Regions from separate parts of the Heyndrickxia sp. FSL W8-0496 genome, predicted to be linked through region 2. Evidence: a T-box and tRNA genes for the amino acid it is inferred to sense, from the RefSeq annotation. Region 2 holds a T-box; the other holds one or more tRNA genes.
What was found. The T-box of region 2 lies ahead of ileS (isoleucine--tRNA ligase). A T-box ahead of a tRNA ligase gene usually reads a tRNA of that ligase, here a tRNA-Ile.

Region 1 (15,516 bases), 3.2 Mb from region 2:
GCTGCAATTGAATATACAAATGATGCAGACTACAATATTGTTATTCCTGGTAAAAGTTTAAATGAATTGAATAAAATTTTAGATGATACAAGTGAACCTGTGGAAATTGTTATTACTGAAAATCAAATATTATTTAAAGCTAAACATTTATTATTTTTCTCCCGCTTGTTAGAAGGGAATTATCCTGATACATCAAGGTTAATCCCAACAGAAAGCAAAACAGATCTCGTGATAAATACAAAAGAATTTTTACAAGCTATAGATCGTGCCTCCCTTTTAGCAAGAGAAGGGAGAAATCCAAATGTAGTTAAGCTCACAACTTTAAATTCTGGTATCATTGAAATTTCATCAAACACACCAGAGGTTGGTAACGTTATTGAACAAGTTCAAAGTGAATCAATTAATGGAGAAGATTTAAAGATATCCTTTAGTGCCAAATATATGATGGATGCTCTTAAAGCACTTGAAGGATTTGAGATTCGAATTAGTTTTACTGGTGCAATGAGACCATTTATTATTCACCCAATTAATGATGAATCAATTTTACAACTAATTTTACCAGTCAGAACATACTAATAATCAATATAGAAAACGGCGGCCCTCAGTTAAAAGGGTCGCTTAATTTTTTAATTGTTCTATCCACAATTTATGTAAGAAGGATAGAATATATTCCATTCATCCACATGTGGATAACTAATAAAAAAGCCTAATTCTAGGAGCATTGTATTAATTTCATTTATTTAGTAAAATTATAAATTAGGGAATATTGAAGCGGAAAAGAGTGATAACATGGAAAAAAATGTAATAATTGAAACGGATATAATCACTTTAGGTCAATTTTTAAAATTAGCGGAAATCATTCAAAGTGGCGGTATGGCTAAATGGTTTTTGAGTGAACATGATGTATTTGTAAATGGAGAACAAGATCAAAGAAGAGGTAGAAAACTATCTGTAGGTGACCGTGTAGAAATACCTGAGTTCGGTATCTTTGTTGTCTCCCATTAAATGATTATGTGGGGTACATGTAAAGGATGTTAATCAATGCATATTGAAGAATTAGAACTAAAAAATTACCGTAACTATGAAACATTGTCTATTTCCTTTGAAAACAATGTAAATGTCATCCTTGGCGAGAATGCTCAAGGTAAAACCAATGTCATGGAATCTATCTATGTTTTAGCAATGGCTAAATCACATCGGACATCAAATGATAAAGATTTAATCCGCTGGGATCAAGAATATGCTAAAATAAAAGGTAGGATAAAAAAACTTAATGGTTCAATCCCATTAGAATTAATCATTTCCAAAAAGGGGAAAAAAGCAAAATTTAATCATATAGAACAACAGAAATTAAGCCAGTATGTTGGTAATATGAATGTTGTCATGTTTGCGCCTGAAGATCTCCATTTAGTAAAAGGGAGCCCTCAAGTTAGGCGTCGTTTTATTGATATGGAAATTGGTCAAGTATCACCAGTCTATTTGCATGATATCAGTCAGTATCAAAAAATTTTGCAGCAACGAAATCATTATCTTAAACAACTCCAAATGCAAAAGCAAAAAGACGAAACGATGCTTGATGTTCTAACTGAACAGTTTTTGCAAATTGCTATAAAGGTTATAAAGAAAAGGTTTGAGTTTATTCGACTACTTGAAGAATGGGCAAGACCAATTCACACAGGTATTTCCCGGGGACTTGAAACGCTGGAAATACAGTATAAACCTTCAATAAATGTATCAGAAGACTTAGATTCGTCAAACCTATTAAAAGAAATGGAAGAAAAGATTTCCTTAAATCGTAAAAGGGAAATTGAGCGGGGAGTTACACTAATAGGACCACATCGTGATGAACTAATTTTTAATGTGAATAATCGGGACGTACAAACCTTTGGTTCGCAAGGGCAACAACGAACGACTGCATTATCCTTAAAACTGGCAGAAATTGAGTTGATTCATTCAGAAATTGGAGAATATCCAATTTTACTGTTAGATGATGTTCTATCTGAATTAGATGATTACCGTCAATCGCATTTATTAAACACCATCCAAGGAAAGGTTCAAACCTTTGTTACAACAACAAGTGTTGATGGTATTGATCATCAAACATTAAAGGATGCTTCAACATTTTCAGTTGAGGCGGGATTTATGTCACGTATAAAGTGAGGTGTGTAAACATGTATTTGCATGTAGGGGAAGATGTAATGGTTCGCACTGATGAAATAATCGCTATTTTGGATAAAGGATCAGTCATTGATTCTGCTATTTTTCAAGAATTTCTACAGAAGAACGAAAAGAAAAAGATGCTGAATCTTTCAAAAGGTGATTTCAAATCCATAGTTATTACCGATCATCAACATTATCTCTCCCCTTTAGCCTCAGGTACACTCGTAAAACGACTAAGTTAAGAGAAAAGTAACAACTCTTTTTAATATAAATTTTGGAAGTGTAGGTGAATTCAAGTGCCAATGGAACAAGAACAAGTGCAAGGACAATCCTATGATGAAAATCAGATACAGGTTCTTGAAGGACTGGAAGCCGTTCGTAAGCGTCCAGGTATGTATATTGGATCCACAAGTAGTAAAGGCCTTCATCATCTAGTTTGGGAAATTGTAGATAATAGTATTGATGAAGCCTTAGCTGGATTTTGTGATGAAATAAATATTGTTATTGAAAACGATAATAGTATAAAAGTTATTGATAATGGACGTGGAATTCCAGTAGGTATTCATGAAAAAATGGGTAGACCTGCTGTTGAGGTTATTCATACAGTTCTTCACGCTGGAGGTAAATTTGGCGGCGGAGGATACAAAGTATCTGGTGGACTACATGGTGTGGGTGCTTCTGTTGTTAATGCCTTATCTAGTGAATTTGAAGTATATGTTCATCGTGATGGGAAAATCCACTATCAAAAATATGAACGAGGAGTTCCTTGTTTTGATTTAAAAATAATTGGTGAAACAGATCATACAGGAACAACGAGTCATTTTAAACCTGATAATGTAATTTTTACAGAAACAACTGTCTATGATTATGATGTTTTAGCTACTCGTGTAAGGGAACTTGCATTTTTAAACAGAGGGTTAAAACTTACAATTGAAGATAAAAGAGATGAGACAAAAAGAAATGAATATCACTATGAAGGTGGTATCAAATCCTATGTAGAGCATCTAAACAGAACGAAAGAGGTCATCCATGAAGAGCCTATTTATGTTGAAGGTGAAAAGGACGGCATAGCTATAGAGGTATCTATTCAATATAACGAAGGGTTTACTAGTAGCATTTATTCATTTGCCAATAATATTCATACGTACGAAGGCGGAACACATGAATTTGGCTTTAAGACTGCCCTGACAAGGGTAATTAATGATTATGCACGTAAAAATGGATTGATAAAAGAGAATGATTCTAACTTATCTGGTGAAGATGTTCGAGAAGGATTAACAGCTATTATCTCAATTAAGCATCCAGACCCTCAATTTGAAGGACAAACGAAAACAAAATTAGGAAATTCAGAAGCTAGAACCATTACAGATGCGGTTTTTTCTGAGCACTTTGATAAATTTATGCTAGAAAATCCTACTGTTGCTAAAAAGATTGTTGAAAAAGGCTTAATGGCTGCACGTGCACGTTTGGCGGCGAAGAAGGCGCGTGAACTTACTAGAAGAAAAAGTGCACTTGAAGTTTCAAGTTTACCTGGAAAATTGGCTGATTGCTCTTCAAAGGATCCTAAAATAAGTGAATTATTTATCGTAGAGGGTGACTCTGCAGGTGGTTCAGCCAAACAAGGAAGAGATAGACATTTTCAAGCGATTTTGCCATTACGTGGTAAAATCCTAAATGTTGAAAAGGCACGTTTAGATAAAATTTTGTCTAACAATGAAATTCGTACAATTATTACCGCACTCGGTACAGGGATTAGTGATGACTTTGAAATCTCTAAAGCTCGTTATCATAAAGTAGTTATCATGACAGATGCAGATGTCGATGGTGCTCATATTAGAACCTTATTATTAACCTTTTTCTATCGTTATATGAGACAAATAGTAGAGGCAGGGTATATTTATATTGCCCAACCACCTTTATATAAAATTTCACAAGGAAAACGAGTAGAATATGTTTATAGTGATCGAGAATTAGAGGAAATGCTTAGCCAAATGCCGCAGCAACCAAAGCCTGGTATCCAACGATATAAAGGTCTTGGAGAAATGAATCCTGAACAATTATGGGAAACAACGATGGACCCAACCAATCGTACATTACTACAAGTAAGTTTAGAGGATGCAATAGGAGCGGATGAAACATTCGAGATGCTTATGGGGGATAAGGTCGAACCACGTCGTAACTTTATTGAAGAAAACGCCATTTATGTGAAAAATCTCGATATTTAATTGCGAAATACAAAGAAGCAATCAGTTGATACTGGTTGCTTGATTCTCTTAAAGGAGGTTCTAGTATGTCTGAAACACCGAAATCAAATATTAAAGAAGTAAATATTAGTCATGAAATGCGTACTTCCTTCTTGGATTATGCCATGAGTGTTATCGTTTCTCGTGCACTTCCAGATGTACGTGATGGGTTAAAGCCCGTACATCGAAGGATTCTTTATGCAATGAATGATTTAGGAATGACATCAGATAAAGCCTATAAAAAATCAGCTCGTATCGTTGGAGAAGTTATTGGTAAGTACCATCCACATGGTGACTCCGCGGTTTACGAAACGATGGTTCGTATGGCTCAGGATTTTAGCTATCGATATATGTTGGTTGATGGACATGGTAACTTTGGTTCTATTGATGGTGACTCTGCAGCTGCTATGCGTTATACCGAAGCACGGATGTCAAAAATATCAATGGAATTAGTTCGAGATTTAAACAAGGATACGATTGATTATCAGGACAACTATGATGGATCAGAAAGAGAACCGGTTGTTCTTCCATCTCGATTTCCGAACTTATTAGTAAATGGTACATCGGGTATTGCAGTAGGTATGGCAACCAATATTCCTCCTCATCAGCTTGGAGAAGTAATTGATGGTGTCCTTGCTTTGAGTAAGGATCCAGATATTACAATTCAAGAACTAATGGAGTATATACCAGGCCCAGATTTTCCAACTGCGGGTTTAATTGTTGGTAGAAGTGGGATCAGGCGTGCTTATGAGACAGGACGTGGTTCCATTACTCTACGGGCACGAGTAGAAATAGAACAAAAACCGAATGGTAAAGAATCGATTATCATTAAAGAAATACCTTACCAAGTGAATAAAGCTAAGCTTGTAGAAAGAATTGCTGAGCTTGTAAGAGATAAAAAAATTGATGGAATTACAGATTTAAGTGATCAATCTGATCGTCAAGGTATGCATGTTGTTATCGATGTTAGAAGAGATGCAAATGCAAATGTCCTTTTAAATAATTTGTACAAACACACCGCGCTTCAAACAACATTTGGGATAAATTTATTAGCTCTTGTGGAAGGGCAACCAAAAGTATTAAATTTAAAACAGTGTTTATATCATTATTTAGAGCATCAAAAAGTAATTATTCGTAGAAGAACAGAGTTTGAATTACGTAAAGCGGAAGCACGTGCACACATCTTAGAAGGTTTACGTATAGCATTAGATCATATTGACGAAATTATAAGCTTAATTCGTTCATCTCAAACAACTGAAATAGCTAGAAACGGTTTAATGGAGAATTTTTCATTATCCGAAAAACAAGCTCAAGCAATTCTTGATATGCGTCTACAACGACTAACTGGATTAGAACGTGAAAAGATTGAAGAAGAGTATCAGGAATTAATCAAGCTGATTGCTGAATTAAGAGCTATTTTAGCGGATGAGGAAAAGGTCTTAGAAATCATTCGTGAAGAGCTGTTAGAAATAAAGGAACGTTTTAATGACGTGCGCCGTACAGAAATTGTTTCTGGTGGAGTCGAACAAATTGAAGACGAAGATTTAATTCCACGGGAAAATATTGTGATAAGTTTAACACATAATGGATATATTAAGCGTCTCCCAATTTCAACCTACAAAAGCCAAAAGCGTGGCGGCCGTGGGGTTCAAGGGATGGGAACAAATGAAGATGATTTTGTTGAACATTTATTAACAACTTCGACACATGACACGATCCTGTTCTTTACAAATAAAGGGAAAGTATATCGAGCTAAAGGATATGAAATTCCTGAGTTTAGCAGAACAGCAAAAGGGATTCCGATTATTAATCTACTTGGTATCGAAAAAGATGAGTGGATTAACACAATGATTCGTGTAGAAGAATTTGTTGATGATAGCTTCCTATTCTTTACAACCAAAAAAGGAATTTCTAAACGAACGCCATTAACTGATTTTGCCAATATACGTACAAATGGATTGATTGCCATTCATCTCCGTGAAGAAGATGAACTTATTTCTGTAAAACTTACAGATGGGGATAGAGATATTATTATAGGCACCAAAAATGGTATGTTAATAAGATTCCCAGAGGTAGATGTTCGTTCAATGGGTAGAACAGCAACTGGTGTTAAAGGAATTACTCTTTCTGGTGATGATGAAGTCGTTGGCATGGAAATATTAGATGAGAGTAATGATGTTCTAATTGTAACCATAAATGGTTATGGAAAACGGACAACTGCATCTGAATATCGTATTCAAAGTCGTGGCGGTAAAGGTTTAAAAACATGTAATATCACTGAAAAGAATGGTGGCTTAATAGCAGTAAAAACAGTTACTGGAGAAGAAGACCTTATGCTTATAACAGCTGGTGGAGTTCTTATTCGTATGGCGGTAAGTGACATCTCCCAATTAGGAAGAAATACACAGGGAGTCAAGCTCATTCGGTTAGGTGAGGATGAACATGTAGCTACAGTGGCAAAGGTTGAAAAGGAAGAAGAGACTTTGGAGGCAGAGGATACAGCAGAGGAAGCATCCGAATTAATTGAGAACGAAGAGAAAGAGTAAAATTTTGTAAAGAGACATCGCTATGATGTCTCTTTTTTGATAAAATATTTAAAAAGGGGTTTTGTATAGATTGTTGCTTTGTAAAAGCTGGCAGTTGTGCTTTTACACCCAATAAAGGATTCAACGATTGTTATTGAGTTTGAAGCTCTTTTCTCAGTGAAATGAAAGGTGGAGCGGATTTTAGCCGATAGTTATTGGTTAAAATTTTGCTTAAATAGCAACAATGTTTGAGAAAAGAGTCTTTATAAAAGATAGTTAATGAAAAATTGGGGTGGGAAGAATGAAAGTCACGATTGAAGACTTACGTGTAGGGGCTGTTTTAGCAGAAGATGTAATGGGGATGACTGGACAACCAATCATTCCTAAAAAAACAATGATAACTCCAGAACATATAGAAGTATTAAAGGCTTTCTTGAAAACGGAAGTGATCATTGAAGGATTGACAAGGAAACATGATCAGAAAAAAAATGAAGAGCGTGTATATGAAAGTAAAGAAGAAAAGAAGATAATATATTCATCATTTCGAGAGGATTTTGAAATAGCAGTAACGAAGTACAAAATAGATTTTCAAAAATGGCAATCGGGGTCAGCAGTTGATATTGCTAATGTAAGGGATTTTCTTTATAAATTACTTGAAAAAGCTGAAGAAAAAAATATTTCTATTTCATCTCAAAACTTTTCTACTAACCAGAATAACTATATTTATGATCATTCTGTTGCAGTAGGAATTATTAGCGGATTAATAGCCAAGAAAATGGGCTATGATAAAGGTCTTTACTATCAAACAGCATTAGCTGGCTGCTTGGCAAATGTCGGTATGGCAAAGATATCCCCAAAAATCCTTACCAAATCAGGTGTCCTCACATCAGAAGAGAATAAGGAAATTCAAGATCATCCAAATTTAAGCTTAAAAATGATTCAAAATAGTCCTCTACTAAAACCTGAAACAAAATTAGCTGTATTTCAACACCATGAAAGATTAGATGGTAGCGGGTACCCAATGGGGATAAAAGGAAATCAGTTTTATCCAATTTCCCGAATAGTAGCAGTAGCTGATGTATTTCATGCATTAATTTCTAATCGGTCCCATAAAAAAAATATTGCCCCTTTAAAAGCTATAGAAATGATGAAAATAGATGAATTTGGAAAATATGATATATCTGTTTTAAACACACTATCATTAATGGCAGCAAAACTTTCTATTGGTACTAGAGTAAGATTATCGAATGGAGAGATAGGGGTAGTTCTTTTCACTAAACAACATGCATTAACGAGACCATTAATAAAGTTAAATAACGGTGAATCCATAGATCTTGAAAAGATGAGAGAGATATATATAGAGGAAGTTTATTCATAAACAGATAACTCTGTGAGAAGGAAGGATTATAAAATGGCTCCTTTCAATATCCTAAACTTGATGAAATAAACAATTGTGAAGTATATAAAGAAATTTATTAACTATACAATAAAGCTATAGAAAAGAGTCAATATAAATCTTCCTTCTAAAAAGTTTAGGACTTTTAAAAAAAAGTTATTGTGTTTGCAAATAATATCTGATAGAATAATATTCGTTGGTCTTTTATATCAACTATATAAATTTCAAAAAATATTATATTAAAATAGGTATTGACTTGAAATGATATATATGATAATATATAAAAGTCGCTTAAAGGTGATTGATCTTTGAAAACTGAACAAAACGAAACGTCAATGAATTACTTTTATTTATAAAGAGCTATATCAAACATCTTTTTGGAGAGTTTGATCCTGGCTCAGGACGAACGCTGGCGGCGTGCCTAATACATGCAAGTCGAGCGAATCTGATGGGAGCTTGCTCCCTGATGATTAGCGGCGGACGGGTGAGTAACACGTGGGTAACCTGCCTGTAAGACTGGGATAACTCCGGGAAACCGGGGCTAATACCGGATAACTTTTTCCTTCGCATGAAGGAGAATTGAAAGATGGCTCCGGCTATCACTTACAGATGGACCCGCGGCGCATTAGCTAGTTGGTGAGGTAACGGCTCACCAAGGCGACGATGCGTAGCCGACTTGAGAGGGTGATCGGCCACACTGGGACTGAGACACGGCCCAGACTCCTACGGGAGGCAGCAGTAGGGAATCTTCCGCAATGGACGAAAGTCTGACGGAGCAACGCCGCGTGAGTGATGAAGGTTTTCGGATCGTAAAACTCTGTTGTTAGGGAAGAACAAGTATCGTTCGAATAGGGCGGTACCTTGACGGTACCTAACCAGAAAGCCACGGCTAACTACGTGCCAGCAGCCGCGGTAATACGTAGGTGGCAAGCGTTGTCCGGAATTATTGGGCGTAAAGCGCGCGCAGGCGGTTTCTTAAGTCTGATGTGAAATCTTGCGGCTCAACCGCAAGCGGCCATTGGAAACTGGGAGACTTGAGTGCAGAAGAGGAGAGTGGAATTCCACGTGTAGCGGTGAAATGCGTAGAGATGTGGAGGAACACCAGTGGCGAAGGCGACTCTCTGGTCTGTAACTGACGCTGAGGCGCGAAAGCGTGGGGAGCGAACAGGATTAGATACCCTGGTAGTCCACGCCGTAAACGATGAGTGCTAAGTGTTAGAGGGTTTCCGCCCTTTAGTGCTGCAGCTAACGCATTAAGCACTCCGCCTGGGGAGTACGGCCGCAAGGCTGAAACTCAAAGGAATTGACGGGGGCCCGCACAAGCGGTGGAGCATGTGGTTTAATTCGAAGCAACGCGAAGAACCTTACCAGGTCTTGACATCCTCTTGACCTCCCTAGAGATAGGGATTTCCCTTCGGGGACAGGAGTGACAGGTGGTGCATGGTTGTCGTCAGCTCGTGTCGTGAGATGTTGGGTTAAGTCCCGCAACGAGCGCAACCCTTGACCTTAGTTGCCAGCATTTAGTTGGGCACTCTAAGGTGACTGCCGGTGACAAACCGGAGGAAGGTGGGGATGACGTCAAATCATCATGCCCCTTATGACCTGGGCTACACACGTGCTACAATGGATGGTACAAAGGGCTGCAAGACCGCGAGGTTTAGCCAATCCCATAAAACCATTCTCAGTTCGGATTGTAGGCTGCAACTCGCCTACATGAAGCCGGAATCGCTAGTAATCGCGGATCAGCATGCCGCGGTGAATACGTTCCCGGGCCTTGTACACACCGCCCGTCACACCACGAGAGTTTGTAACACCCGAAGTCGGTGAGGTAACCTTTTGGAGCCAGCCGCCGAAGGTGGGACAGATGATTGGGGTGAAGTCGTAACAAGGTAGCCGTATCGGAAGGTGCGGCTGGATCACCTCCTTTCTAAGGAATATGGAAAACCACTTACGTGGTTCAGACGTCTTCTGTTTTGTTCAGTTTTGAAGGTTCAATCCTTCTAAGAAAATATGCATGAATAAAAACATGACTTTGGTATGTTCATCTATCCATTGTCTTTTGTTTCCTAATAAATGTGGGCCTATAGCTCAGCTGGTTAGAGCGCACGCCTGATAAGCGTGAGGTCGATGGTTCGAGTCCATTTAGGCCCACCATATAAACATTTTTTGGGGCCTTAGCTCAGCTGGGAGAGCGCCTGCTTTGCACGCAGGAGGTCAGCGGTTCGATCCCGCTAGGCTCCACCATTGTTCTTTGAAAACTAGATAATATAAGAAGTAACCAAGTAATAACCGAGAATCGCCACTTTATGGATGAATCCATTAAGTAGTTTTTAAACTGTAAGGGCAAGGAGAAGCGAGAAGATCGAGGAAACGAACGAAGGAGCACCGCAGCGTATTACACATACGTGAGGATGCGAATGAGTGAGTTGACGAAGAGATTCGAAGCTTATCATTGGCCGTAGGTTAAGTTAGTAAGGGCGCACGGTGAATGCCTTGGCACTAGGAGCCGATGAAGGACGGGACTAACACCGATATGCTTCGGGGAGCTGTAAGCGAGCTTTGATCCGGAGATTTCCGAATGGGGGAACCCACTGCCCGTAATGGGGTAGTATCCTTGCTTGAATACATAGAGTAAGGAAGGCAGACCCGGGGAACTGAAACATCTAAGTACCCGGAGGAAGAGAAAGCAATTGCGATTTCCTGAGTAGCGGCGAGCGAAACGGAAGAAGCCCAAACCAAGAGGCTTGCCTCTTGGGGTTGTAGGACACTCTATACGGAGTTACAAAGGAACGGAGTAGATGAAGAGGTCTGGAAAGGCCCGTCAAAGAAGGTAACAACCCTGTAGTTGAAACTTCGTTCCCTCCAGAGTGGATCCTGAGTACGGCGGGACACGTGAAATCCCGTCGGAAGCAGGGAGGACCATCTCCCAAGGCTAAATACTCCCTAGTGACCGATAGTGAACCAGTACCGTGAGGGAAAGGTGAAAAGCACCCCGGGAGGGGAGTGAAAGAGAACCTGAAACCGTGTGCCTACAAGTAGTTAGAGCTCTATGCTTTATGCAGAGTGATAGCGTGCCTTTTGTAGAATGAACCGGCGAGTTACGATTTCATGCAAGGTTAAGCTGAAGAGGCGGAGCCGCAGCGAAAGCGAGTCTGAATAGGGCGATTAAGTATGAGGTCGTAGACCCGAAACCAGGTGATCTACCCATGTCCAGGGTGAAGGTAAGGTAACACTTACTGGAGGCCCGAACCCACGCACGTTGAAAAGTGCGGGGATGAGGTGTGGGTAGCGGAGAAATTCCAATCGAACTTGGAGATAGCTGGTTCTCTCCGAAATAGCTTTAGGGCTAGCCTTAAGGTAAGAGTCTTGGAGGTAGAGCACTGTTTGGACTAGGGGCCCTCATCGGGTTACCGAATTCAGACAAACTCCGAATGCCAATGACTTATCCTTAGGAGTCAGACTGCGAGTGATAAGATCCGTAGTCAAGAGGGAAACAGCCCAGACCACCAGCTAAGGTCCCAAAGTATACGTTAAGTGGAAAAGGATGTGGAGTTGCTTAGACAACCAGGATGTTGGCTTAGAAGCAGCCACCATTTAAAGAGTGCGTAATAGCTCACTGGTCGAGTGACTCTGCGCCGAAAATGTACCGGGGCTAAACGTATCACCGAAGCTGTGGATGGACATCTTATGATGTCCGTGGTAGGAGAGCGTTCTAAGGGCTGCGAAGCTAGACCGTAAGGACTGGTGGAGCGCTTAGAAGTGAGAATGCCGGTATGAGTAGCGAAAGAAGGGTGAGAATCCCTTCCACCGAATGCCTAAGGTTTCCTGAGGAAGGCTCGTCCGCTCAGGGTTAGTCGGGACCTAAGCCGAGGCCGAAAGGCGTAGGCGATGGACAACAGGTTGATATTCCTGTACCACCTCTTCACCGTTTGAACGATGGGGGGACGCAGGAGGATAGGGTAAGCGCACTGCTGGAATAGTGCGTCCAAGCAGTTAGAGGGGTGACGAGGCAAATCCCGTCACCAGATACCTTGAGCTGTGATGGCGAGGGAAATTTAGTACCGAAGTTCCTGATTCCACACTGCCTAGAAAATCCTCTAGTGAGGTGAAAGGTGCCCGTACCGCAAACCGACACAGGTAGGCGAGGAGAGAATCCTAAGGTGAGCGAGAGAACTCTCGTTAAGGAACTCGGCAAAATGACCCCGTAACTTCGGGAGAAGGGGTGCTCTGTTAGGGTGCAAGCCCGAGAGAGCCGCAGTGAATAGGCCCAGGCGACTGTTTAGCAAAAACACAGGTCTCTGCGAAGCCGTAAGGCGAAGTATAGGGGCTGACGCCTGCCCGGTGCTGGAAGGTTAAGAGGAGAGGTTAGTCGCAAGACGAAGCTTTGAATTGAAGCCCCAGTAAACGGCGGCCGTAACTATAACGGTCCTAAGGTAGCGAAATTCCTTGTCAGGTAAGTTCTGACCCGCACGAAAGGCGCAACGATCTGGGCACTGTCTCAACGAGAGACTCGGTGAAATTATAGTACCTGTGAAGATGCAGGTTACCCGCGACAGGACGGAAAGACCCCGTGGAGCTTTACTGCAGCTTGATATTGAATTTTGGTACAGCTTGTACAGGATAGGTAGGAGCCTTTGAAACCGGAGCGCCAGCTTCGGTGGAGGCATCGGTGGGATACTACCCTGGCTGTATTGAAATTCTAACCCGCACCCCTGAATCGGGGTGGGAGACAGTGTCAGGCAGGCAGTTTGACTGGGGCGGTCGCCTCCTAAAAGGTAACGGAGGCGCCCAAAGGTTCCCTCAGAATGGTTGGAAATCATTCGCAGAGTGTAAAGGCACAAGGGAGCTTGACTGCGAGACCTACAAGTCGAGCAGGGACGAAAGTCGGGCTTAGTGATCCGGTGGTTCCGCATGGAAGGGCCATCGCTCAACGGATAAAAGCTACCCCGGGGATAACAGGCTTATCTCCCCCAAGAGTCCACATCGACGGGGAGGTTTGGCACCTCGATGTCGGCTCATCGCATCCTGGGGCTGTAGTCGGTCCCAAGGGTTGGGCTGTTCGCCCATTAAAGCGGTACGCGAGCTGGGTTCAGAACGTCGTGAGACAGTTCGGTCCCTATCCGTCGTGGGCGTAGGAAATTTGAGAGGAGCTGTCCTTAGTACGAGAGGACCGGGATGGACGCACCGCTGGTGTACCAGTTGTCTTGCCAAAGGCATCGCTGGGTAGCTATGTGCGGAAGGGATAAGTGCTGAAAGCATCTAAGCATGAAGCCCCCCTCAAGATGAGATTTCCCTTAGTTTATCTAAATAAGATCCCTGAAAGATGATCAGGTTGATAGGTTCGAGGTGGAAGTGTGGCGACACATGGAGCTGACGAATACTAATAGATCGAAGACTTATCCTAATTTGATTTAAGGTTATTACACTTCTTTATATATCTAGTTTTGAGGGAATAAACCCTTAACAAAATATAGTCTGGTAATTATGGCAAGAAGGTCACACCCGTTCCCATCCCGAACACGGAAGTTAAGCTTCTTAGCGCCGATGGTAGTTGGGGGCTCTCCCCCTGCAAGAGTAGGACGTTGCCAGGCAATTGTAAGCACAGAGCTTGTTCTCTGTGCTTTTTTGTATGCACTTTAGAGTTTGCTTTGTAAATATTTGAAGATTAAATAGGGTGTTTTCTCTGCTGTAATTGATAGAAAAGTACTGATAAATGGATAATCATTAGTCGGCGTTGTTTTTATAAGTTCACACCACCATTCGGTTTCATAACGGGCAATCATGCTTAAATTGTATAAAAGTAAATAATGGATAATTAATTCAGGATAATACATATATTTCGTTTGTTTGTTGGGTAAGCAAAAGCTATTTTTTGTTAAATGAAAACGGAAGGGAAGTAAAGGAGTATCCTCATTTGTACTTTTAATAATTATATAATCTTTATCATAATTTATCGTTTGAATGGATATAGCATTTTTATCTTTTAATAGACGTGTGAAACTGTCTAATGTTAAATGGTATTGATCGAGAATAGATAAAGGAATGGCATATTCTATATTTTTTTTTAGAATATGAATGATGTTACATTCGTTAATAAATGTGAAACAATCATCTAATTCTGGTACTTGATAAAATAGATCCTTCATAATAATTTTTTCACCTTCTAGGTGTTCCACGTGAAACATTTTTTTTGAAAAATGAGTACACAGTCCCATCTTCTGTATCTTTATTTCATCATTCATAAACTGATAGTGTTGCTTTTTTTTCTTTCTGGAAGAAACTCCATGAGCTAATACAGAAGTAGATTCTGGATAATCGGGATCTACGGATAATAAACAAGCCTTTATTAAATGGATTAAGCCATAAAAGAGTAGCACAGGCTTAATTGGAATCGGTGCATGTTCAGCTTGTGAGTAATACATTTCGCCATGTTGGAGAAAATAGATAAAAGGATAACAATTATCATAACTTTTTATTTCATGATTATCGATCTGCATATTTTTGTAGCAACGATTTAATAGCTTTTGTGTCATGTCTGCAGATTGATACAAATTTAACCGTTTCCAAACAAGATCTTTATTCAAAAGAATGACCTCCGAATTTTTTGAAAAATTGGACATATTATTAATTCCTTGACAGTAGTTTAACCAATTGATAACCTACTAATAATATTTTGGGAGCAGGAGGAATGAAAAAATGTGGGAATCAAAATTTTCTAAAGAAGGATTAACATTTGATGATGTACTGTTAGTGCCAGCGAAATCTGAAGTTTTACCGAAAGACGTAGATTTACAAGTGGAATTAACAGAGACCTTGAAGCTTAATATTCCGATTATTAGCGCAGGTATGGATACTGTTACTGAAGCGGAAATGGCCATTTCAATGGCGAGACAAGGTGGTTTAGGCATTATTCATAAAAATATGAGTATTGAGCAACAGGCAGATCATGTTGATAAAGTAAAACGTTCTGAAAGTGGAGTTATTACAGACCCATTCTTTCTAACTCCTGAACACCAAGTATTTAGTGCTGAGCATTTAATGGGTAAATACCGAATTTCCGGTGTGCCTATCGTGAATAATGAGGAAGAACAAAAGCTTGTTGGCATAATTACTAATCGTGATTTACGCTTTATTCAAGATTTCTCGATAAAAATTTCTGATGTAATGACAAAGGAAAACTTGGTAACTGCTC
Region 2 (15,516 bases):
AGCTGCTACAAACTCCATATGAATCGCTGGATTCCTTTATTGAGCGTAAAAGTCGGCAGTTTGGCTTTTACACAACCAACAAACTATACGAAAACAGTCTTCTTTTTCTATAGTAATCAATAAGTATAAGAGGTATTTATGGATAATATATATCAACATTTTAGATCAGAGGAAAAAGATTTTATTGATCAAGTCATTCAATGGAAACAGTTTGTCGAAGATCGTTATGCACCAAAGCTAATTGATTTTTTAGATCCTCGGCAAATACATATTCTGAAATCAATCATTGGCAATGAACAAAGTGTGAAATACGGGATTTTTGGTGGGAATTCTGATTGTGAGCGAAACAGAGTTCTCCTATATCCAGATTACTATTCTCCATCATCTGAAGATTACCAAATTGCTTTACTAGAAGTAAAATATCCATCCAAATTTGTTACATTGACGCATCGACAGGTGTTGGGGACGCTTATGTCTATTGGATTAAAACGCGAAAAGTTTGGCGATATTTTATGCAAAAATGAGCGTATACAGTTTTTTATTGCAAAAGAATTGCTGGATTATATTAAGCTTGAGTTCCAACAGATCGGTAAAACATCCATTCAACTTCTAGAAATCCCGCTAAGTGATGCAATATCAACTGGAGAAGTTTGGCAAGAAATTCAAACGACAGTGAGTTCATTACGTTTGGATGCTGTTCTATCTTCTGTATACAATATTTCTAGACAAAAAGCACAAACGCTTATAGCCCATGGTTTGGTAAAAATAAATTGGAGGATTGTGGAACAATCAGCCTTTATTTGTGAAGAAGGGGACGTATTGTCTGCAAGAGGACATGGAAGGTGTAAGCTGCTTTCATTCGACGGGAAAACCAAAAAAGAAAAATGGCGAATAAAAGCTGGTGTGTTGAAATAATTTGAAAAAGTTGCAGGAAAATCCCCACAAACTGTCGAATATCGGTATAATAGAGTTAAGAGTTCAACCGTCTTAGCTTGAAGTTTTTAACTTTCAGGGGCTAGCGTTGAAGCTAAAGGCAAGCGCCTTGATATCTATTGATTATAGATAAAATGTTTTCTGGTCTTGTTTCTGGGACTTAATCATACAAGTTATTAAAGATTAAATTTGAATACATTGTGGAGGTGGCAGAATGCCTTTAACACCATTGGATATACATAATAAAGAATTTAGTAGAGGTTTTCGAGGATATGATGAGGACGAAGTAAATGAATTCCTCGACCAAATTATTAAGGATTATGAAATTATCATTCGTGAGAAAAAAGAGTTGGAAGAAACGTTAAACTCTCTTAATGAACGCTTAGGACATTTTACCAACATAGAGGAAACACTGCATAAGTCTATAGTTGTTGCTCAAGAAGCGGCTGAGGAAGTTCGTGGCAATGCGCAAAAGGAATCGAAGTTAATTATTAGAGAAGCTGAGAAAAATGCAGATAGAATTGTTAATGAAGCATTGTCAAAGGCTAGAAAAATTGCTTTAGAAATTGAAGAATTGAAAAAGCAATCAAAGGTTTTCCGTACAAGATTTAAGATGTTAATCGAAGCTCAATTAGATTTGTTAAAAAATGATGATTGGGACCATTTAATGGAATTTGAAATTGATGCTACAGAATTAAATCTTGAAGAAGAAATGAAATAATCTTGACGAAATGAAATTATTTCACATATAATTTATAAAACTAATATTTTAAACGATGACAGGGACAGTACAATTATTTACATGTCTTATAATATATAGCGAACCAAGGATAGTGAAAGCTTGGTATAAGCAAATAATTGGAACATCACCCTAGAGTTCTTGAATTGAACACCTTTATGGTTAGTAGATAATAGCGAATCATTCACGATACGAATGCTAAGAGGCGGATAATCAATGATTATCTACTAGGGTGGTACCGCGGGAAAACCTTCTCGTCCCTTTACAGGGATGTGAAGGTTTTTTTGTTGTTTAAACATATCCATACAAAAGTAAGAAAAAAGCCTATAGAATAGTTCTAAATAGGCAATGATGTGTATAGTGAATTCGGGATTTTTCAAATTGTTGGTCCCTGTGATATCAAGGAGGAAGTAATATGGATTATAAAGATACGTTATTAATGCCAAAAACAGAATTTCCAATGCGAGGAAACCTACCTAAACGCGAACCGGAAATTCAAGAAAAATGGAAGGAACTTAATATCTACGAAAAGGTGCAAGAGCATACAAAAGGTAGACCATTATTTGTCCTTCATGATGGACCTCCATATGCTAATGGCGATCTTCATATGGGGCATGCATTAAATAAAACATTAAAGGATTTTATCGTTCGATTTAAATCAATGACAGGATTCAATGCTCCATATGTTCCTGGATGGGATACACATGGTTTACCAATTGAACAAGCATTAACGAACAAAGGTGTCAAACGTAAGGAAATGTCTGTTGCCGAATTCCGTAAACTTTGTGAAGAATATGCCTATCAACAAGTTGATAATCAACGTGAAGCATTTAAACGTTTAGGTGTACGTGGAGATTGGGAAAATCCATATATCACTTTAAAACCTGAATATGAAGCACAACAAATTAAGGTTTTTGGTGAGATGGCTAAAAAAGGATATATTTATAAAGGAATGAAACCTGTATACTGGTCTCCTTCTAGTGAATCTGCTTTAGCCGAAGCAGAAATTGAATATAAAGATATTAAATCTCCATCTATCTATGTTGCCTTTGAAGTAAAAGATGGAAAAGGTGTATTAGAAGCTAATACAAAGATTATTATTTGGACGACGACTCCATGGACAATTCCGGCCAATTTAGGAATTGCAGTAAATCCGGAAATTGACTATGTAGTAGTAAGCGTTAATAACGAAAAATATGTAATTGCGAAAGCATTACTAGAAACGGTTTCTGAAGTTTTAGAATGGGAATCTCCTGAAATTGTTCAAACAGTTACAGGGAAAGAGCTAGAATATGTTGTAGCTAAACATCCATTATATGATCGAGATTCATTAGTGATTTTAGGTGACCATGTGACAACAGAATCTGGTACTGGATGTGTTCATACAGCTCCAGGTCATGGGGAAGATGATTTCCTTGTAGGTAAAAAATATGGGTTAGATGTTTTATGTCCAGTTGATGATAAGGGAGTTTTAACTTCTGAAGCACCTGGCTTTGAAGGATTATTCTATGATAAAGCAAATAAGCCGATTACTGAGAAGTTAGAGGAAGCTGGAGCATTACTAAAATTAAACTTCTTCACACACTCATATCCGCATGATTGGAGAACGAAGAAACCTGTTATATTCCGAGCTACTGCGCAATGGTTTGCATCTATTGATAAGTTCCGTGAAGAACTATTACAAGCTATAAAGGAAGTAAAATGGGTACCAACTTGGGGCGAAACGCGCCTATTTAATATGGTCCGTGACCGTGGCGATTGGTGTATTTCAAGACAACGTGCGTGGGGTGTACCAATCCCGGTATTTTATGGAGAAAATGGTGATCCGATCATCACTGATGAAACAATCGAGCATATCTCTAATTTATTCCGTGAGCACGGGTCAAATATTTGGTTTGAACGTGAAGCAAAGGATCTATTGCCTGAGGGATTCACACACCCAAGTAGTCCAAATGGGGAATTTACAAAAGAAACGGATATTATGGATGTATGGTTCGATTCAGGTTCATCCCATCAAGGTGTACTGGTTGAACGTGATGATCTTCAGCGTCCTGCAGATCTTTATCTTGAAGGATCTGATCAGTATCGTGGATGGTTTAATTCATCATTAACTACTTCTGTTGCCGTTTCAGGTCAAGCACCGTATAAAGGTGTTCTAAGTCATGGCTTCGTCCTTGATGGTGAAGGCAGAAAGATGAGTAAGTCATTAGGAAATGTGATCTTGCCTGGAAAGGTAGTCAATCAACTAGGAGCAGACATCATTCGTTTATGGGTAGCATCTGTTGACTATCAAGCAGATGTCCGTGTATCAGATGCTATTTTAAAACAAGTATCAGAAGTATATCGTAAGATTCGAAATACGTTCCGATTCTTATTAGGAAATTTATCAGATTTTGATCCTGCAACTGATAAAGTTAAGTATGAGGACCTTCGTGAAGTAGATCAATTTATGCTTGTGAAATTAAATAATTTAATTAAACAAGTTCGAAATGCCTATGAAGGTTATGAATATTCAACGATCTACCATAATGTTAATAATTTCTGTACCCTAGATTTAAGTTCATTTTATTTAGACTTTGCAAAAGATGTATTATATATTGAAGCAAAAGATAATGAAGAACGTCGGGCGATGCAAACCGTTCTATATGAATGTTTAACAGCTTTAACTAAGCTCTTAACACCGATTCTTCCACACACAGCTGATGAAGTTTGGGGCTATATCCCTGGCATTGAAGAAGTTAGTGTTCAGCTTACTAATATGCCTGAATATGTTGAAATTCCAAATGCTAAGGAATTAGAATTAAAATGGGAGAATTTCTTAAAATTACGTGATGATGTTCTAAAGGCACTAGAAGAAGCGCGCAATGAAAAAGTTATTGGAAAATCATTAACTGCAAAAATGACTGTATATGTGAATGATGAAATGAAACAATTATTAGATTCCATTTCTGAAAACATGAAGCAATTATTTATTGTTTCTGGATTTGAGGTAGGTGGAGCGATCGCTGATGCTCCTGAAAATGCTGTAAAACTTGAACATGCAGCAATTGTTGTTGAAAAAGCTGAAGGTGAGACATGTGAACGCTGCTGGATTGTAACAACTGAAATAGGTGAGGACGAGAATCATCCAACCTTATGCCAACGTTGTGCTTCAGTTGTTAAAGAATCTTATGAAAATGTTCAATAAAATAATTGCTAAAAAACCCTTGAAGGTAAATCTTCGAGGGTTTTCTATTTTATGTAACTACATGAAAGACTTACTCCATCATCATTATCATGATTCGGGTAAACTAACATTAATTCATTAAAGGAGGGAATTTCAATGTGCCGAAATGATGATCAATTATTTTATTTACTTCATGATCTAAAAGCTGAATTAAGTGCATATGAGACAAAGGACGAATTAATTAAAGATATGATTAATGAAGAATTAAAAGATATTCATACAGCCCTTTCTAAATGGAATAAAGGTAATTATGGAAAGTGTGAGCACAGTGGTGATCCAATCCCGAAAGAATGGCTGGAAACAATACCTACATTAAAATCCTCCGATGAATGGAATCAACTATGGTCATATGGGAAAATATCCATACCTTATAGTTGAGTACATCTTAAACTTTTCTAAAATCCCCCTGTATGCTACAATTCAAAAGAAGAATCGTAAAACTATATAATTATAATGAAAAAGTAGATACGGGGGTATCCTTTGTGATTTATTACATACTGGCTTTATTTGTAATTGCATTAGACCAAATAACAAAAATGTTGGTCGTTAAAAATATGGAAATAGGAGAAAGTATTAATATTATTGAAGATGTATTTTCCATCACTTCCCATCGAAATCGAGGTGCAGCATGGGGGATTTTAGAAGGCCAAATGTGGCTGTTTTATTTGATTACCATCATTGTTGTTGGTGGAATTATTTATTATCTTTATAAATATGCAAAAGGAAAACCCTTATTAGGAATCAGTCTTGCCTTTATGTTAGGGGGGGCAATTGGGAATTTTATTGATCGATTAATTCGCCAAGAAGTAGTGGATTTTCTTTATGCCAGAATTATTGATTTTCCAATTTTCAATATTGCTGATGCAAGCTTAACGATTGGTGTGATTCTACTACTTATTCAAATGCTTATAGAAGAGCGTAAATCAAAGGAGAAAACATATGGAAAAAATGGAACACATCATTCTTGAAAGTGAGAATAACGAACGTATCGACAAGATTATTTCCACTATGAATGCAGAATGGTCCCGTTCACAAGTTCAGCAATGGATTAAAGATGGACATGTTAAAGTAAATGGAAAACAAATTAAAGCAAATTATAAATGCACGATTAATGATCAAATTGTCATTGATATCCCTGAACCAGAGATCCTTGATGTTCAGGCAGAAGAAATGAATTTAGACATTTACTATGAGGATGGGGATGTACTCGTCGTAAATAAACCAAAAGGCATGGTTGTTCATCCAGCACCAGGACATTTAACAGGTACACTAGTTAATGGCTTGATGGCACATTGTAAGGATCTATCAGGGATTAATGGAGTGTTAAGACCTGGTATTGTACATCGAATTGATAAAGATACATCAGGATTATTAATGGTGGCTAAAAATGATATGGCACATGAAGGACTGGTTAATCAATTAGTCGATAAATCCGTGACACGTAAATATTTCGCCATCGTTCACGGAAATGTCCCTCATGATTATGGGACAATTGATGCACCGATTGGACGTGACCCAAATGATCGTCAAAGAATGACGGTAGTTGATAATGGAAAACATGCTGTGACCCATTTTCGTGTATTAGAACGATTCAATCAATATACATTTATTGAATGTGAATTAGAAACAGGACGTACTCACCAAATACGTGTCCATATGAAATATATAGGTTTCCCATTAGTTGGTGATCCTAAATATGGTCCTAGAAAAACATTATCTATCGGTGGGCAAGCATTGCACGCAGGTATCCTAGGGTTCATTCATCCTCGGACGAAACAATATATTGAATTTGAGGCCCCAATACCAGAGGAATTTGAAAAACTGTTAATCGAGCTAAAAAGATAAGGTTGACAAATTAGCTATCTAGTATTAATCTATTAATAACTTAATATCCCCCCTTTAATACAGTCCTGTGAGGCTGAGAAGGAAACGGATAGTTGATTCAATTATAAATTCGTAGACCCTCTCGCCGACAAGGTGAGAGGGTTTTTAATTTGTGAGGTGGAAAAATTGTCTCAAAAAGCTATCGTTCTTGATCAGCAAGCAATTAGAAGAGCACTTACTCGTATAGCTCATGAAATTATTGAGCGCAATAAAGGGATACAAGACTGCATTTTAGTCGGAATTAAGACAAGAGGTATTCATATCGCAGAGCGTTTAGCAGAAAGAATTGAACAAATTGAAGGCCATCCTATTGATGTAGGGGTTTTAGATATCACATTATATCGTGATGATTTATCGAAAAAAAATGAAGATGCTGAACCTGAAGTAAAGGGATCACATATTCCTAGTGAAATTAATAATCGTAAAGTCATTTTAGTAGATGATGTATTATATACTGGAAGAACTGTCCGTGCTGGAATGGATGCATTGATGGACATTGGCAGACCCTCCCAAATTCAGCTAGCTGTATTAGTTGATCGAGGTCACCGTGAACTTCCAATACGTGCAGATTTCATCGGTAAGAACATACCAACCTCGAGCAGTGAAAGAATTGTTGTAGCCCTTGAGGAAGTAGATGGATTAGATCAAGTAAGTATTTATGAAAACTAAATAAAAAAACCTTTTAAAAGCAGTCCAGAGAGGCTGACAAAGGTGGAAACTTTCTATTGAATCATTATGTTGTTCGATAGGTTGTCTAGCCCTCTTTGTAGCTTCTCGCTATAAAAGAGGGTTTTTATTTTGACTGAAGCACAAATAAATTATAGGAAAACTTAATGTAAAGGGAGATTGAATCTTATGGGTAGAAATCCAGATATCGTACTAGATATACATGATAAACCAAATAAAACACAATGGATTAGTTTAAGTATTCAACATTTGTTTGCGATGTTTGGATCAACTGTTTTAGTTCCGCTTCTAGTCGGCTTGAGTCCAGCAGTAGCACTTGCTTCAAGCGGTTTAGGAACGTTAGCATATATTCTTATTACTAGAGGTAAAGTTCCTGCTTATTTAGGATCTTCCTTCGCTTTTATTGCCCCCCTAATTAGTGCTAAGGCATTAGGTGGTCCAGGAGCAGCCATGTTGGGAACCTTCTTTGCTGGAATCATTTACGGTTTGGTCGCTTTGCTTATAAATAAATTAGGTTATCGATGGTTAATGAGACTCTTGCCTCCTATAGTAGTGGCACCAGTTATAATCGTCATTGGATTAGGCTTGGCAGGAACAGCAGTTGGCATGGCAATGTATGAAAATCCTGGTGCAGCATCACAAGATCTTGTCTATAGTACTAAGCATATCGTTGTTGCGTTATGTACGATTGCGTTCATTGTGATTAGTTCCACCTACTTCCGCGGATTCCTAAAACTTATTCCTATCTTGATAGGGATTGTTGGTGGATATATTGTCTCAATTTTTGCTGGATTGGTTGATTTTTCGGGAGTTATCGAAGCAAAGTGGATAGCATTACCTGATTTTGTAATTCCGTTTGTGTCATATGAGCCAAAATTTTCTTGGGAAGTCGTGATGCTCGTCGTACCAGTTGCCATCGTAACCTTGTCTGAACATATTGGCCATCAAATCGTATTAGGTAAAGTGGTAAATAAAGATTTAGTTGCAGACCCTGGATTGGACAGCTCCTTACTTGGTGATGGAGTATCAATCATTATTGCTTCACTTATAGGCGGACCACCTACAACCACATATGGTGAAAACATTGGTGTTTTAGCCATCACACGGGCATATAGTGTCTATGTAATTGGTGGTGCAGGTGTTTTTGCATTAGTATTTAGCTTCATTGGAAAGATTAGTGCCTTCCTGAGCTCTATACCAACAGCCGTAATGGGAGGAGTGTCGATTGTCTTATTTGGAACGATTGCAGCGAGTGGGTTAAGAATGCTTGTTGAACACAAAATCGATTTTGCTGATAATCGTAATCTACTGATTTCATCTGTCATCCTTGTTATAGGTATAGGAGGTGCGTTCATCAGGTTTACAGATAAATTTGAACTTTCAGGAATGGCATTAGCAGCTATTCTAGGAGTCATACTCAATCTTGTATTGCCAGGACGTCCAAAGGAAGATGAAGAAATTGATTTATTTGGAGAAGTAGAAAAGTAAAAAGGAGATCACCTTTTAAGAAAAGTCCAGAGAGGCTTACAAGGGTGTTATATTAAATATGTCCATTTATACTGATTAATGAAGACATATTTAAAAAAACACCCACCTATTTGGTAGGGTGTTTTTTTACGCACTCAATTTATAAGAATTAGCTGCTTATTTGTTTCGATATTTAAAATCTAAATTTTATTTAATCGTGTAGAAAAACAACTTGTGTGTGTATAAAAAGGAGGACTTATCGATGTGTCACCTATTAACAATGTCAGATTTAACAAATGAAGATATTAATGAAATTTTGCAGGATGCCGAGTGGTTTTGGAAGGGAAATACATGGACTACACCGCAAAAAATGTATTCCGTAAATCTATTTTTTGAGCCAAGTACAAGAACAAAGTGTAGCTTTGAAATGGCAGAAAGAAAATTAGGGATGGAGATTATTCCTTTTGAAACGAATACATCGAGTCTTCATAAAGGTGAGACATTATACGATACTGTTAGAACATTAGAATCGATAGGGGTTGACTTAGCCGTTATTCGTCATAATCAAGATCATTACTATCGAGAGCTAATTCCAAATATAAGGATTCCTATTATAAATGGCGGTGACGGTTGTGGACAGCATCCTACCCAATCACTTTTAGATTTATTCACAATTAAACAGGAGTTTGGAACGTTTAAGGGATTAAATATAACGATTATTGGAGATATATCTCATAGTCGTGTGGCTCGTTCAAATATGGAAGCATTAACTAAGCTAGGCGCGAATGTAACATTCTCCGGACCACCAGAATGGTTTGATCATTCATTCTCTTTAGGGAACTATGCTCCTATTAATCAAGCAATAGAACACGCAGATGTAGTGATGCTGTTACGGATTCAGCATGAAAGACATCAAGGTAAATCCTTTTACTCTGCAGAACAATACCATGACCAATATGGTTTAACATTAGAACGTGTGAATAGGATGAAAAATGGAAGCATTATTATGCATCCAGCACCTATTAATAGAAATGTTGAAATTGCAGATGAATTAGTAGAATGTAAGAAATCTAGAATCTTTAAGCAAATGGAAAACGGTGTATATATTAGGATGGCTGTATTAAAGCGAGCAGTAGAACATTCATTAAGGGGTTGTTTACATGAATTACATAATTAAAAACGGATATATCTTAGATGAGAACAATAAGCAAGTATTTGTGGATATTCGAGTACAAGATGGCGTAATAAAAGAAATTGGGACTAATTTAGAAGCAAATGGAGAGAACATTTATGAAGCAAATGGTTGCTTAATTGCTCCAGGCTTTATCGATTTACATATTCATTTAAGGGAACCAGGTGGGGAACATAAAGAAACAATAGAAACTGGGACAATGGCAGCAGCTAAAGGAGGGTATACAACGGTGGCTTGTATGCCCAATACGAAGCCAGTTCCTGACACGCCTGAACAAATGGAATGGATGATGAACAGAATAAATGAATCAGGTCATGTAAAAGTATTACCATATGCATCTATTACAATAGGTCAACTAGGGGAGGAACTAACGAATTTTTCTGGTTTAAAAGAAAAAGGCGCGTTTGCTTTTACTGATGATGGAGTAGGTATTCAAACAGCTGGAATGATGTATGAAGCCATGAAACGTGCAGCAGCTATTAATATGGCAGTCGTAGCACATTGTGAAGATAATTCCCTTATCTACGGAGGAGCTGTTCATGAGGGCGAGTTTTCAAAGAAATATGGCGTACCTGGTATTCCTTCGGTATGTGAATCGGTACATATAGCCAGAGACATTCTACTCGCTGAAGCAACAGGTTGCCATTATCATGTATGTCATATAAGTACAAAGGAATCTGTACGAGTCGTCCGAGATGCAAAAAAAGCAGGGATCCATGTTACTGCTGAAGTAACACCACATCATTTACTTTTATGTGAAGATGATATTCCTGGTATCGATACTAATTATAAAATGAACCCACCTCTTCGTAGTAAAGAAGATCGTGATGCTTTAATAGAAGGCTTATTAGATGGAACAATTGATTTCATTGCGACAGATCATGCACCTCATACAAGTGAGGAGAAGGGGAAAGGAATGGAACATGCACCATTTGGTATTGTTGGGTTAGAAACAGCATTTCCATTACTTTATACTCATTTCGTAGAAAAAGGCATTTTTACATTAAAACAATTAATTGATTGGTTGACAATCGCACCTGCTAAGGCTTTCCAACTTACATCCGGGAAACTTGAGGTTGGCGCAGCAGCAGATATTACTGTAATCAATCTAGAGCAAAAAGAAGAGATTAACCATTTAGAATTTAAATCCAAAGGAAAGAACACACCATTTTCTGGATGGAATTGTAAAGGGTGGCCAATTGCAACCTTTGTTGATGGAAAATTGAAATGGAATGCAGGAGGTGCACAGTAATGAAAAGACAACTCATATTAGAGGATGGTACCGTGATGATCGGTCAAGCATTTGGGAGTAATGAAACGACATTTGGTGAAATCGTATTTACAACCGGAATGACAGGCTATCAGGAAACGATAACTGATCCATCCTACTGTGGTCAAATTGTTACATTAACCTATCCGCTTGTTGGTAACTATGGGATAAATCGTGATGATTACGAGTCCATTCAACCAGCAATTAAAGGGTTAATCGTGAAGGAAGCTGCAGATTTTCCATCAAATTGGCGAAATGATATGAGTTTAGATGAATTTTTAAAAATAAAAAATATCCCCGGTATTTCTGGAGTGGATACGAGAAAATTAACAAGAATTATACGTAAACACGGGACCTTAAAAGGGGCAATTTGCGCTGATACTGTAAATCCCAATGAAATAATTAAACAATTACTAGAAGATAACACGCCAAATAATCAGGTTGAACAGGTTTCGACTAAAAAACCATATCCAAGTCCAGGTAGAGGACATCATGTAGTATTAGTAGATTTCGGCTCTAAACATGGGATTTTACGAGAGTTGAATAAAAGAAATTGTGACGTTACAGTTGTTCCTTATAACACAAATGCGGAGGAAATTCTTGCATTAAAGCCAGATGGAGTCATGTTATCTAATGGCCCTGGAGATCCAAAGGATGTTCCAGAAGGAGTAGCAATGATTCAAGGCTTATTAGGGGAATGTCCAATTTTCGGGATTTGTTTAGGACATCAATTATTTGCATTAGCAAATGGAGCAGATACATATAAATTAAAATTTGGCCATCGAGGTGCAAATCATCCAATTAAAGATTTGAAAACGGGTAGGATATATTTTACATCACAAAACCATGGCTATGCGGTTAGCGAAGAATCTATTCATTCGACACATTTAAAAGTTACTCAAGTTAATTTAAATGATTGTACAATTGAAGGTCTCGAACATGAATTGTATCCAGCATTTACTGTTCAGTATCATCCAGAAGCAGCACCAGGACCAGAAGATACGAATTTCTTATTTGATCAATTTTTATTATCTATTGAGAAATGGAAAGGAACGGTGAAGCAGCATGCCTAAACGTACGGATATAAAGAGTATCTTAGTAATAGGATCTGGGCCCATCATTATTGGTCAAGCGGCAGAATTTGATTATGCAGGGACACAGGCTTGCTTAGCATTGAAAGAGGAAGGATATCGTGTCATCCTTGTGAATTCTAATCCAGCAACTATTATGACTGATACCGAAATTGCAGATATTGTTTATATTGAGCCTATTACATTAGAGTTTGTTACGCGAATCATACGAAAAGAAAGACCTGATGCGATTCTGCCTACATTAGGTGGTCAGACAGGATTAAATATGGCGATGGAACTCGCACAAGCAGGGGTATTAAAAGAGTGTAATGTAGAAGTATTAGGGACGAAATTATCAGCCATTAAACAAGCGGAAGACCGTGATGAATTTCGTAAGCTGATGAATGAATTAAGTGAGCCAGTACCGGAAAGTGCAATCGTTCATAGTTTGGATGAGGCTGTGGAGTTTGTAAAAAGGATCGGTTATCCAGTCATCGTTCGTCCTGCGTATACATTAGGTGGTACAGGTGGTGGTATTTGTGAAAGCAAGGAAGAGTTAATTGAAATAGTCACGAGTGGACTAAAAAACAGTCCAGTTCACCAATGCTTACTAGAAAAAAGTATTGCCGGCTACAAAGAAATTGAATATGAAGTGATGCGAGATTCAAGAGACAATGCTATTGTTGTTTGCAATATGGAAAATATTGATCCAGTTGGTATACATACAGGTGATTCTATTGTGGTTGCACCTAGTCAAACATTAAGCGATAGAGAATATCACCTGCTTCGGAATGTTTCCTTGAAAATCATTCGTGCATTAGGAATTGAAGGTGGATGTAATGTTCAACTTGCCCTTGATCCGTATAGCTTTAACTACTATATTATTGAGGTGAATCCTCGAGTTAGTCGTTCCTCTGCATTAGCCTCAAAGGCAACAGGTTATCCAATTGCCAAGCTTGCAGCTAAAATTGCTATTGGATTGAGTTTAGATGAAATGATGAATCCCGTTACTGGGAAGACATATGCATGTTTTGAGCCTGCACTTGATTATATTGTAACCAAGATTCCTCGTTGGCCATTTGATAAATTTGAATCTGCTAACCGTCGATTAGGCACACAAATGAAAGCAACCGGTGAGGTCATGGCAATAGGGCGTACACTGGAAGAGTCATTATTAAAGGCCGTTAGATCCTTAGAAAGTAATGTACATCATTTAGATCTTATGGGTGCAGACCATTACAGTGATGAAATTATTGAAAAAAGGATAAGAAAAGCTGGTGATGAAAGGATTCTCTATATAAGCGAAGCGATTCGTAGAGGTACTTCCATCGAAACTATACATGAATGGAGCAAAATTGATCTTTTCTTTTTACATAAAATCCAGAAAATTATTCAGTTTGAGAAACGATTAATCAATCATCCCTTTGATCTTGACATTGCGACAAAAGCAAAAAAATTAGGTTTTTCAGATATTAAGCTAGCTGAGCTTTGGAAAACAGAAGAACACACGGTTTATAATTGGAGAAAGAAAAACCATTTACTCCCTGTATATAAAATGGTTGATACATGTGCGGCAGAATTTGAATCAGAAACTCCTTATTTTTATGGAACCTATGAGGAGGAAAATGAATCGGTTGTTACAAATAAGAAAAGTGTCATTGTTCTAGGCTCAGGTCCTATTCGAATAGGACAGGGGGTAGAATTTGATTATGCAACAGTCCATTCTGTTTGGGCGATACAAGAAGCTGGTTATGAAGCGATCATCATTAATAGCAATCCTGAAACAGTTTCCACAGATTTTAGTATTTCAGATAAGTTATACTTTGAACCTCTAACAATCGAAGATGTCATGCATATTATCGATTTAGAAAAGCCCGAAGGTGTCGTGGTTCAATTTGGAGGTCAAACAGCGATAAATCTTGCACAAAGCTTAGTGGATAGAGGGGTAAAAATTCTCGGTACATCATTAGAAAGCTTAGATCGTGCAGAAAATCGTGATAAATTCGAGCAGTCTCTAAAACAATTAAATATCCGTCAACCACTTGGCAAAACAGCATTTTCAGTTGAAGAAGCTATAACGATTGCAAAGGATATAGGTTATCCAGTGCTTGTTCGTCCATCTTATGTACTCGGTGGTCGTGCAATGGAAATTGTCTATCAAGAAAAAGAATTATTTTACTATATGCAACATGCTGTACAAGTGAATCCAGAACATCCTGTCCTTATTGACCGATATCTAGTAGGAAAAGAAGTCGAAGTAGATGCCATTTCGGATGGAGAGAATATTATCATTCCTGGAATTATGGAGCATATCGAACGTGCTGGAGTTCATTCTGGAGATTCAATTGCTGTATATCCTACCCAAAGTATCTCAAAACAGATGAAAGATAGAATTGTGGATTATACGACAAGGCTTGCAAAAGGACTTAATATTATCGGTCTTTTAAATATACAATATGTCATTTCAAACGATGAATTATATGTTATTGAAGTTAATCCGCGTTCAAGTAGAACGGTACCGTTCTTAAGTAAAATTACAAATATTCCAATGGCAAATGTTGCAACAAAAGTGATTCTAGGCTTTAAATTAACTGATCTAGGTTTTGAAACAGGATTGGTTGAGGAGAAAGAAGGGGTGTTTGTAAAAGTACCTGTTTTCTCTTTTGCGAAACTTAGAAGTGTGGATATTACTTTAGGCCCTGAAATGAAATCTACAGGTGAAGTAATGGGGAAGGATCGTACAATTGAAAAAGCACTTTACAAAGGATTTATAGCTTCAGGCATGAAGATACACAATTATGGAACTGTTCTTTTTACTGTGGCAGATAAAGACAAACATGAAGCAATCCAACTTGCTAAGCGTTTTGATGCGATCGGATTTACTCTTATGGCAACGAAAGGTACGGCAAAAATTTTACAAACAGAAGGATTAAACGTTGAAATTATCGATAAAATTGGATCTGTGGGTGTAACTCTGTTAGATATGATCCGAAATGGAAAAGTCCAACTCATTATAAATACATTAACAAAAGGGAAACAGCCAGAAAG

Region 1: it encodes a tRNA-Ile, which carries the amino acid that the T-box ahead of ileS (isoleucine--tRNA ligase) is inferred to sense. The anticodon was not compared.

Annotation. Positions count from the first base shown of each region.
Region 1 covers NZ_JBBOXX010000001.1:1,792-17,307, forward strand. Annotated here, with positions in the region: gene dnaN (DNA polymerase III subunit beta) at 1-576, shown strand, start outside; gene yaaA (S4 domain-containing protein YaaA) at 790-1,005, shown strand; gene recF (DNA replication/repair protein RecF) at 1,042-2,160, shown strand; gene remB (extracellular matrix regulator RemB) at 2,172-2,402, shown strand; gene gyrB (DNA topoisomerase (ATP-hydrolyzing) subunit B) at 2,463-4,385, shown strand; gene gyrA (DNA gyrase subunit A) at 4,451-6,949, shown strand; gene NST63_RS00040 (HD-GYP domain-containing protein) at 7,230-8,306, shown strand; rRNA gene NST63_RS00045 (16S ribosomal RNA) at 8,699-10,251, shown strand; tRNA gene NST63_RS00050 (tRNA-Ile) at 10,402-10,478, shown strand; tRNA gene NST63_RS00055 (tRNA-Ala) at 10,493-10,568, shown strand; rRNA gene NST63_RS00060 (23S ribosomal RNA) at 10,786-13,728, shown strand; rRNA gene rrf (5S ribosomal RNA) at 13,799-13,915, shown strand; gene NST63_RS00070 (YaaC family protein) at 13,961-14,908, opposite strand; gene guaB (IMP dehydrogenase) at 15,021-15,516, shown strand, end outside.
Region 2 covers NZ_JBBOXX010000001.1:3,250,048-3,265,563, reverse strand. Annotated here, with positions in the region: gene NST63_RS16430 (YlmH family RNA-binding protein) at 139-915, shown strand; gene NST63_RS16425 (DivIVA domain-containing protein) at 1,148-1,654, shown strand; T-box leader at 1,701-1,937, shown strand; gene ileS (isoleucine--tRNA ligase) at 2,088-4,859, shown strand; gene NST63_RS16415 (TraR/DksA family transcriptional regulator) at 4,995-5,276, shown strand; gene lspA (signal peptidase II) at 5,381-5,866, shown strand; gene NST63_RS16405 (RluA family pseudouridine synthase) at 5,838-6,743, shown strand; gene pyrR (bifunctional pyr operon transcriptional regulator/uracil phosphoribosyltransferase PyrR) at 6,909-7,451, shown strand; gene NST63_RS16395 (solute carrier family 23 protein) at 7,638-8,957, shown strand; gene NST63_RS16390 (aspartate carbamoyltransferase catalytic subunit) at 9,199-10,113, shown strand; gene NST63_RS16385 (dihydroorotase) at 10,097-11,380, shown strand; partial or broken gene NST63_RS16380 (carbamoyl phosphate synthase small subunit) at 11,380-12,485, shown strand; gene carB (carbamoyl-phosphate synthase large subunit) at 12,464-15,516, shown strand, end outside.